One region of the Vogesella sp. genome, then DNA from elsewhere that is predicted to be linked to it. Evidence: predicted binding sites of a transcription regulator. Region 1 holds the regulator's gene; the other holds the start of a gene.
The links. The regulator NrdR, encoded in region 1, represses ribonucleotide reductase genes. The targets are predictions, from matches to a motif close to AAANACNATATATNGTNTTT.
Positions count from the first base shown of each region.

Region 1 (4,319 bases):
CGTGGCCGACCAGTTTCCGCGCAACCTGTACCGCGGCGAGGCGCAAGCCTTTGCCACCGACGCGCAGGCGCTGGCGGCTTGTCACGCCGCGCTGGCGGCACGGCTGGATATCCGCCTGCCGCCGGTGGCGCGCTGGTTTGTCTACCTGCCGCTGGAGCACAGCGAGCAGCTGGCCGACCAGGACGAAGCCGTACGCCGCTTCGAGAGCCTGCCGCACGGCAGCCCGGGGCGCGACAATGTGATCGATTTTGCCCGGCGGCATCGCGAGATCGTCGCCCGCTTCGGCCGTTTTCCGCACCGCAATGCGGCGCTGGGCCGAGCCTCTACCGCCGACGAGCTGCAGTTCCTGACCCAGCCCGGCAGCGCGTTCTGAACGCATAAAAGGACAGACTATGACTATCGTGGTAACCGGCGCCGCCGGCTTCATCGGCTCCAACATCGTCAAGGCGCTGAATGCGCGTGGCGAAACCGACATCCTGGCAGTGGACAACCTCAGCAAGGGCGACAAGTTCGTCAACCTGGTGGGCTGCGAGATCAGCGACTACTTGGACAAACAGGACTTCATCAGCCTGATCGGCAGCGGCGATTTCGATGGCGAAATCAGCGCCATCCTGCATCAGGGTGCCTGCTCCGACACCATGAACCACGACGGCAAGTACATGATGGAGAACAACTACCAGTACACGCTGGAGCTGTTCGAATTCTGCCAGGCCGAGGAAATCCCTTTCCTGTACGCCAGTAGCGCCGCCACCTACGGCAAGGGCACCACCTTCAAGGAAGACCGCCAGTACGAAGGCCCGCTCAACGTGTACGGCTACTCCAAGTTCCTGTTCGACCAGATCCTGCGCCGTCGCATGGCCGAAGGCCTCACCGCGCAAGTGGCCGGCTTCCGCTACTTCAACGTGTACGGCCCGCAAGAGCAGCACAAGGGCCGCATGGCCTCGGTGGCGTTCCACAACTTCAACCAGTACCGCGAAACCGGCAAGGTGAAGCTGTTCGGCGGCCACGACGGCTACGCCGACGGCACCCAGAGCCGCGACTTCGTGTCGGTGGAAGACGTGGTAAAGGTCAACCTGTACTTCCTGGACAACCCGGACAAGAGCGGCATCTTCAACCTCGGTTCCGGTCGCGCCCAGCCGTTCAACGACGTGGCGGTGGCCACCGTCAACGCCTGCCGCCGCCACGAAGGCAAGCCGGCGCTGACGCTGCCTGAACTGGTAGAGCAGGGCATCCTGGAATACATCGACTTCCCGGACGCGCTGAAAGGCAAATACCAGAGCTTCACCCAGGCCGATATCGGCAAGCTGCGCGCCGCCGGCTACAGCGAGCCGATGCTGACGGTAGAGCAGGGCGTCGACCGCTACGTGGACTGGCTGATGAGCCGATGAGCCGCCACGCCGCCTTGCTGGTTCGCGTAGCCGCGCGTTTGCTGCTGCGCGACCCCGACGGGCGGGTACTGCTGTTTTCGTACCGGCCGCCCGCTCTGGGCGGCCGTATTGCTTACTGGTTCACCCCGGGCGGTGGGGTGCAGGACGGCGAAAGCCTGGCCGGGGCCGCCTGCCGCGAATGCCTGGAGGAAACCGGCTACCCGCTGGCCGACCCTGGCGAAGCGCTGGCGCGGCGCCAGTTTGCCATGCGGCTGCCGGACGGCAGCGAGGTCTGGGCCGACGAACATTACTTTCACGTACGGGTTGGCCGCATCGCCTTGCGCCAGGATGGCTGGAGCGCACAGGAGCGTGCCAGCATGGGCGAAGGCCGCTGGTTTGACGCCGCGCAGCTGGCCAGCCCGCCGCAGCCGGTATTTCCCGAGCATTTGCTGGCCATGCTGGCGGCCGCCGACGCGCGCGACGCGGAGGCCGCTGCGCCGGATAACGACACTGTCCTGCCCAAAAAATGCGCATTGCTGTTGCCAGGCAGCGATAGCTGATAACATCCGGCTATTGAAACACTGAGGATCGTAAAGCCATGAAATGCCCGTTCTGCGGCTGCGCCGATACCCAGGTGGTGGATTCCCGTGTCAGCGAGGAAGGCAACAGCATCCGCCGCCGCCGCCGCTGCACCAGCTGTGACAAGCGCTTTACAACCTTTGAAACCGCCGAAGTCCGCATGCCGCAAGTGGTGAAAACCGGCGGCCACCGTACCGAGTTCGACGTGGAAAAGGTGCGTACCAGTTTCCTGCGCGCGCTGCACAAGCGCCCGGTGTCTACCCCGTTGGTAGACGACGCCATCAACCGCATCAGCCAGCGCCTGCTGCAGCTGGGCGAGCGCGAGGTGTCCAGCCGCTACATCGGCGAGATGGTAATGAACGAACTGGCCAAGCTGGACAAGGTGGCTTACGTGCGCTTTGCCTCGGTGTACAAGAGCTTCCAGGATATTTCCGAGTTTACCGACGCCATCGAGCAAATCCAGAATCAGGGTTAAGCCCTGCCTGTCACGGCAGGCCTGGCGCCTGCCGTTTTCTTTTGCCGACCCTGCTCTCTTGCTGGTAGCGCTAGCATCTCGTTGCAGCTGTTTGCGGCTACCAAGCCGGCGGTGGCCGAGCGCGCCGGCTTCCGTTTTGAAGGCGTATTGCGCCAGCACTTGTGGCTGCAGGGCCAAGCGCACGACGCTGCCTGTTACAGCCTGCTGGCTATCGAATGGGCAGCGCGCCAGCCGGCTCAGCCTTGACGCTGGCGGGCGGCCAACCTTAGTCTGTGGTCATGACTTTCCTGCATGGAGCCGCATCATGACTGCCCGTATCCAGTTACGCCCGCTGCAAGTGGACGATGCCGAGACCCTGTTTGCCCTGGTAGACGGCAGCCGCGACACACTGTCGCAATGGCTGCCGTGGGTGGATAACACCCGCAGCGCGGCCGATTCGCTGGCCTTCATCCAGCGCACGCTGGCCGACCGTGCCAGCGGCACGGCGCTGACCTGGCTGATCCTGGCCGACGGCCAGCCCGCCGGCGTGTGTGACCTGCACGCCATCAGCGGCTTGAACCGTCATGCGTCCATCGGTTACTGGCTGGCCGACGCCTACGTTGGCCGCGGCTACCTGCCGCAAGCACTGGGCCAGATGCTGCACACCGCGTTTGCCGAGCTGGGCCTGAACCGCATCGACATCATCAGCGCGGCGGCCAACCTGCGCAGCTGCGCGGTGGCGGAACGCAGCGGCTTCCGCCAGGAGGGCGTGCTGCGCGGCTACCTGCGCATCCGTGAGCGCTTCTGGGACGCCCGCATCTACAGCCTGTTGGCCGCCGACTGGCAGCCGCAAGCCACCGAGGCCGACGCATGAGCCTGGTGCTGAACGGCGACGATCACGCTTTCATGCAGCAGGCGCTGCGCTTGGCCGCTGCCGCCACCCGCCGCGCCGCGCCCAACCCCGGCGTCGGCTGCGTGCTGGTGCGCGATGGCCAGGTGATCGGTGCCGGTGCCACACTGAAAGTGGGCAGCGACCACGCCGAAATCCAGGCCATCAAGGACTGCTACGCCCGTGGCCTGACGCCGGCCGGCGCCACCGCCTACGTGACGCTGGAGCCGTGCAGCCATCACGGCCGCACCCCGCCGTGCGCCGAGCGGCTGATCAAGGAAGGCGTGGCGCGCGTGGTGGCTGCCATGGTGGACCCTTACCACGAGGTAGCGGGGCGCGGCATTGCCCTGCTGAACGCCGCCGGCATACCGGCAGTGGCCGGCTGCCTGCAGGCCGAGGCCGAGCGCGTGCACCGCGGTTTCCTGTCGCGGGTGACGCGGCAGCGGCCGTGGCTGACGCTAAAAGCCGCCGCCACGCTGGACGGCAAGACCGCGCTGCAGAACGGTGTCAGCCAGTGGATTACCGGCCCCGACGCCCGTCGCGACGTGCAGCAGCTGCGTGCGGCCAACTGTGCCATCCTCACCGGCAGCGGTACCGTGCTGGCCGACGACCCGCAGCTTACCGTGCGCGACGTGGCGGTGCCGCGCCCGCCGCTGCGCGTGGTGGTGGATAGCGCGCTGGCGACGCCGCCCACCGCCCGCATCTATGACACTACCGCTGCCCCCACGCTGCTGGTCACCACCATCGCCGACCCGGCGCGGCACGCACCCTATCTGGCGCGTGGTGTGCAGCTGCGCGTGCTGGCTACCCCGCAAGGCCGTGTCGACCTGGCGGCACTGCTGGCCAGCCTGGCCGCCGACGGCGTCAACGAACTGATGGTGGAAGCCGGCGCCGGCCTGAACGGCGCGCTGGTGCAAGCCGGGCTGGTAGACGAGATCGTGCTGTACCTGGCGCCGTACCTGGCCGGCGACGCCGCCCGTGGCCTGTTTGCCTGGCCGGCGTTGCAGTCGCTGGACGACAAGCTGCCGCT
Region 1 is NZ_JBKBHK010000008.1:27,695-32,013, reverse strand. Features, by position in the region: gene ACK4FZ_RS11265 (DUF924 family protein) at 1-373, shown strand, start outside; gene rfaD (ADP-glyceromanno-heptose 6-epimerase) at 393-1,388, shown strand; gene ACK4FZ_RS11255 (NUDIX hydrolase) at 1,385-1,927, shown strand; gene nrdR (transcriptional regulator NrdR) at 1,966-2,421, shown strand; gene ACK4FZ_RS11245 (GNAT family N-acetyltransferase) at 2,503-2,667, shown strand; gene ACK4FZ_RS11240 (GNAT family N-acetyltransferase) at 2,726-3,274, shown strand; gene ribD (bifunctional diaminohydroxyphosphoribosylaminopyrimidine deaminase/5-amino-6-(5-phosphoribosylamino)uracil reductase RibD) at 3,271-4,319, shown strand, end outside.

Region 2 (4,319 bases), on a different contig from region 1:
GGCAAGATCGAAACGCTGATCGGCCGCGACCCGCACAACCGCCTGCGCATGGCTGTGGTGCGCTTCGGCGGCAAGCCGGCCATTACCCACCTGCGCGTGCTGGAGCGTTACGAAGACTTCAGCTACGTCGAGTGCAAGCTGGAAACCGGCCGCACCCACCAGATTCGCGTCCACATGCGCGAAGCCAAGCACCCGCTGGCCGGCGACCCGGCCTACGGCAACCCGCGCCACCACGGCAGCGAAGCCGCCGATGCCGCCATCAAGGCGATGAACCGCCAGGCGCTGCACGCCTTCTCGCTGGCGCTGGTGCACCCGGCCACGCGCAAGGAAATGGGCTGGAAAGCGCCGCTGCCGGACGACATGAAGCAGCTGCTGGCGCTGCTGCGTGCCGAGCGCGACGAGAAGTTTGCCGCCGCCAACGCCAAAGCCGCTGCCAAGGCCAGTGAGTTTGACGACGATGACGACGACTGGGACGACGAAGACTACGACGTGGAAGTGCACTATGTACGCTAAGCCGATGCACACGCCGGCAGCCGACCTGGGCAGCTTTGCTGCCGACTGGCCGGCGGCGGCCAACGTGGGCAGCCTGGTCACCACCCGCCAGGGCGGTGTCAGCCCGGCGCCGTACGCCAGCCTGAACCTGGGCGACCACGTTGGCGACGACGCGGCCAACGTGGCGGCCAACCGAGCGCTGCTGCGCCAGCAGCTGCCGGCCGAGCCGGCCTGGCTGCAGCAGGTGCACGGCATTGCCGTGGTGGACGCTGCCACGGTAACGCCCGGCAGCGTGCCGGTCGCCGACGCCAGTTTCAGCCGCACCCCCGGCGTGGTGTGCGCGGTGATGACCGCCGACTGCCTGCCGGTGCTGCTGGCCGACCGTGACGGTACCGTAGTGGGCGCCGCCCACGCCGGCTGGCGCGGCCTGTGTGGCGGCGTTATCGAAGCCACGCTGGACGCCATGCAGGTGAATGCGGCCAACGTCATCGCCTACCTTGGGCCGGCCATCGGCCCGGATGCGTTCGAAGTGGGCGCCGAGGTGCGCGCCGCCTTCGTGGCGCACGATGCACGCGCCGATAGCGCCTTCGAACCGATCGGCAACGACAAATACCTGGCCGACATCTACCAGCTGGCCCGGCAACGCTTGGCCGCCGCCGGCGTGAATGCCGTCTACGGCGGTGACGCCTGCACCGTGATCGAGCGCGAGCGCTTCTTTTCCTACCGCCGCGACCAGGTCACTGGCCGGATGGCCAGCCTGATCTGGCTCAAATAACCACAACATCTTGTGGGTCAAGGGCGGCTGCGGCCGCCCTTGTTGCTTTTTGGGCGTCGCAAGCACGCAACAGACGTCATAAACGCCGCGCTGTGGCAAAAGCGCCGCAGCGGCAAACCCTTGTTGCAGCTACACCCCCTGCCCGCCCCTGGCCTGGCGACAAAAATAACTTTGCCCCGCAAAGCCAATACTGGCGCGGCTTTCAGCTTTTTGCCAAGGCTGTCAAGACTTGCCCGCACATCACTTCAACACTAGAATTTGCGTCGCTTTCCGGTCAAAACAGCATATATTGTGTTTGTGCACAGCTGGCACACAGCTTATCTACAGAGTTGTCCACAGCTGCCGCGCAGCCCTGCTGCCCGACCGCGTCGCGCCCGGCACCGTTGCCCTGGCAACCGCCGCCCGCGCCGCTCACCGAACAACCAAGCTAAATCACGAGGCCACTGCCAATGTCACTGACCACCACCGACGCCAACACCGCCGCCGAGCTGGGCCGCGCCGCCGCCCCGCAGGACGACTACAGCCAGTACAAGACCATTCGCCGCAATGGCGCCGTGGTGGCGTTCGAGCCGGTTAAGATCTCCATCGCCGTTACCAAGGCCTTTCTGGCGGTGATGGGTTCGCAGAGCGTCAACTCTGCCAGCATCCGCGACAAGGTGGCCCAGCTGACCGAGGCCGTAGTCAGCGCGCTGATGCGTCGCAAGCCCGAAGGCGGCGCCATTCACATCGAAGACATCCAGGACCAGGTAGAACTGTCGCTGATGCGCGCCGGTGAACACGACGTGGCCCGTGCCTACGTACTGTACCGCGAACAACGTGCCCAAGACCGCGCCGCCCGCGGCGAAGCGCTGCACCAGATCCAGATCAACGTCACCCGCAAGGATGGCCGCAAGCTGCCGCTGGACGTTGCCCGCCTGCGCGCCAGCATCGAATCTGCTTGCCAAGGCCTGGCCGCCACCGACGTGGACGCCATCCTGTCCGAAACGCTGAAGAACATCTACGACGGCGTCAGCGAAGAAGAAGTCAACAAGTCCGCCATCCTGGCCGCCCGCGCCCTGATCGAACAGGACCCGGCCTACGATTACGTGACCGCCCGCCTGCTGCTGGGCAACATCCGTCTGGAAATCCTGGGCGAAGCCATTGCCCAGGAAGAAATGGGCGAGCACTACCCGCTGTACTTCCCCGACTTCATCAAGAAAGGCATTGCCGCCGAACTGCTGGATGAAAAACTGGCCGAGTACGACCTGAAAAAACTGGGCGCCGCGCTGAAACCGGAACGCGACCTGCAGTTTGGCTACCTGGGCCTGCAAACCCTGTACGACCGCTACTTCCTGCACGTGGACGACGTACGCATCGAAATGCCGCAAGCGTTCTACATGCGCGTCGCCATGGGCCTGGCACTGAACGAAGTGAACCGCGAAGACAGCGCCATTGCGTTCTACAACGTGCTGTCCAGCTTCGACTTCATGTCGTCCACCCCCACGCTGTTCAACGCCGGCACCCGTCGCAGCCAGCTGTCCAGCTGCTACCTGACCACCATCGCCGATGACCTCGACGGCATCTACGAAGGCATCAAGGAAAACGCGCTGCTGTCCAAGTTTGCCGGCGGCCTGGGCAACGACTGGACCCCGGTGCGCGCCATGGGCAGCCACATCAAGGGCACCAACGGCAAATCGCAAGGCGTGGTGCCGTTCCTGAAAGTGGTGAACGACACCGCCGTCGCCGTAAACCAGGGTGGCAAGCGCAAAGGCGCCGTGTGTGCCTACCTGGAAACCTGGCACGCCGACATCGAAGAATTCCTGGAGCTGCGCAAGAACACCGGTGACGACCGCCGCCGCACCCACGACATGAACACCGCCAACTGGATTCCGGACCTGTTCATGAAGCGCGTGATGGAAGGTGGCGAGTGGAGCCTGTTCTCGCCTAGCGAAACCCCGGACCTGCACGACATCTATGGCCAAGCCTTCGAAAAAGCCTACACCGCCTACGAAGAAAAAGGCCGTCGCGGCGAGCTGCGCGTGTTCAAACAGATTCCGGCACTGAGCCTGTGGCGCAAGATGCTGACCATGCTGTTTGAAACCGGCCACCCGTGGATCACCTTCAAGGACCCGTGCAACATCCGCAGCCCGCAGCAGCACATGGGCGTGGTACACAGCAGCAACCTGTGCACAGAGATCACCCTGAACACCAACGACGACGAAATCGCCGTCTGCAACCTGGGTTCCGTCAACCTGGCCCGCCACCTGAAGCAAGGCGCCAACGGTCTGGAGCTGGACACCGAGAAGCTGCAACGCACCGTTCGCGTGGCCCTGCGCATGCTGGACAACGTGATCGACATCAACTTCTACCCGGTGAAGAAAGCACGCAACTCCAACCTGAAGCACCGCCCGGTAGGCATGGGCATCATGGGCTTCCAGGACTGCCTGCACCAGATGCGCGTACCGTACGCCAGCGACGCTGCCGTGGAATTTGCTGACGTATCGATGGAAGCCGTGGCCTACTACGCCTACCTGGCCTCCACCGAGCTGGCCGAAGAGCGTGGCCGCTACCCGTCGTACAAAGGCAGCCTGTGGGACCGTGGCATCCTGCCGCACGACAGCATCAACCTGCTGGCGTCCGAGCGCGGCGGCTACCTGGAAATGGACCGCAGCGAACGCATGGACTGGGCCAGCCTGCGCAAGCGCATTGCCGACCACGGCATGCGTAACTCCAACGTACTGGCGATTGCGCCGACGGCCACCATCGCCAACATCATTGGCGTGTCTGCGTCCATCGAGCCGACCTACCAGAACCTGTTCGTGAAATCCAACCTGTCCGGCGAATTCACCGTCACCAACGAATACCTGGTGCGCGACCTGAAAAAACTGGGCCTGTGGGACGAAGTGATGGTGGCCGACCTGAAATACTTCGACGGCAGCCTGGGCCGCATCGACCGCGTACCGGCCGAGCTGAAAGCCATCTACGCCACCGCGTTCGAAGTGGACCCGAGCTGGCTGGTAGAAGCCGCCAGCCGTCGCCAGAAATGGATCGACCAGGCACAGTCGCTGAACCT
Region 2 is NZ_JBKBHK010000001.1:301,554-305,872, reverse strand. Features, by position in the region: gene rluD (23S rRNA pseudouridine(1911/1915/1917) synthase RluD) at 1-513, shown strand, start outside; gene pgeF (peptidoglycan editing factor PgeF) at 503-1,267, shown strand; gene ACK4FZ_RS01400 (ribonucleoside-diphosphate reductase subunit alpha) at 1,717-4,319, shown strand, end outside.
Region 2: a site for NrdR is predicted at 1,545-1,564, ahead of ACK4FZ_RS01400 (ribonucleoside-diphosphate reductase subunit alpha). Genes of this name have one in related genera too.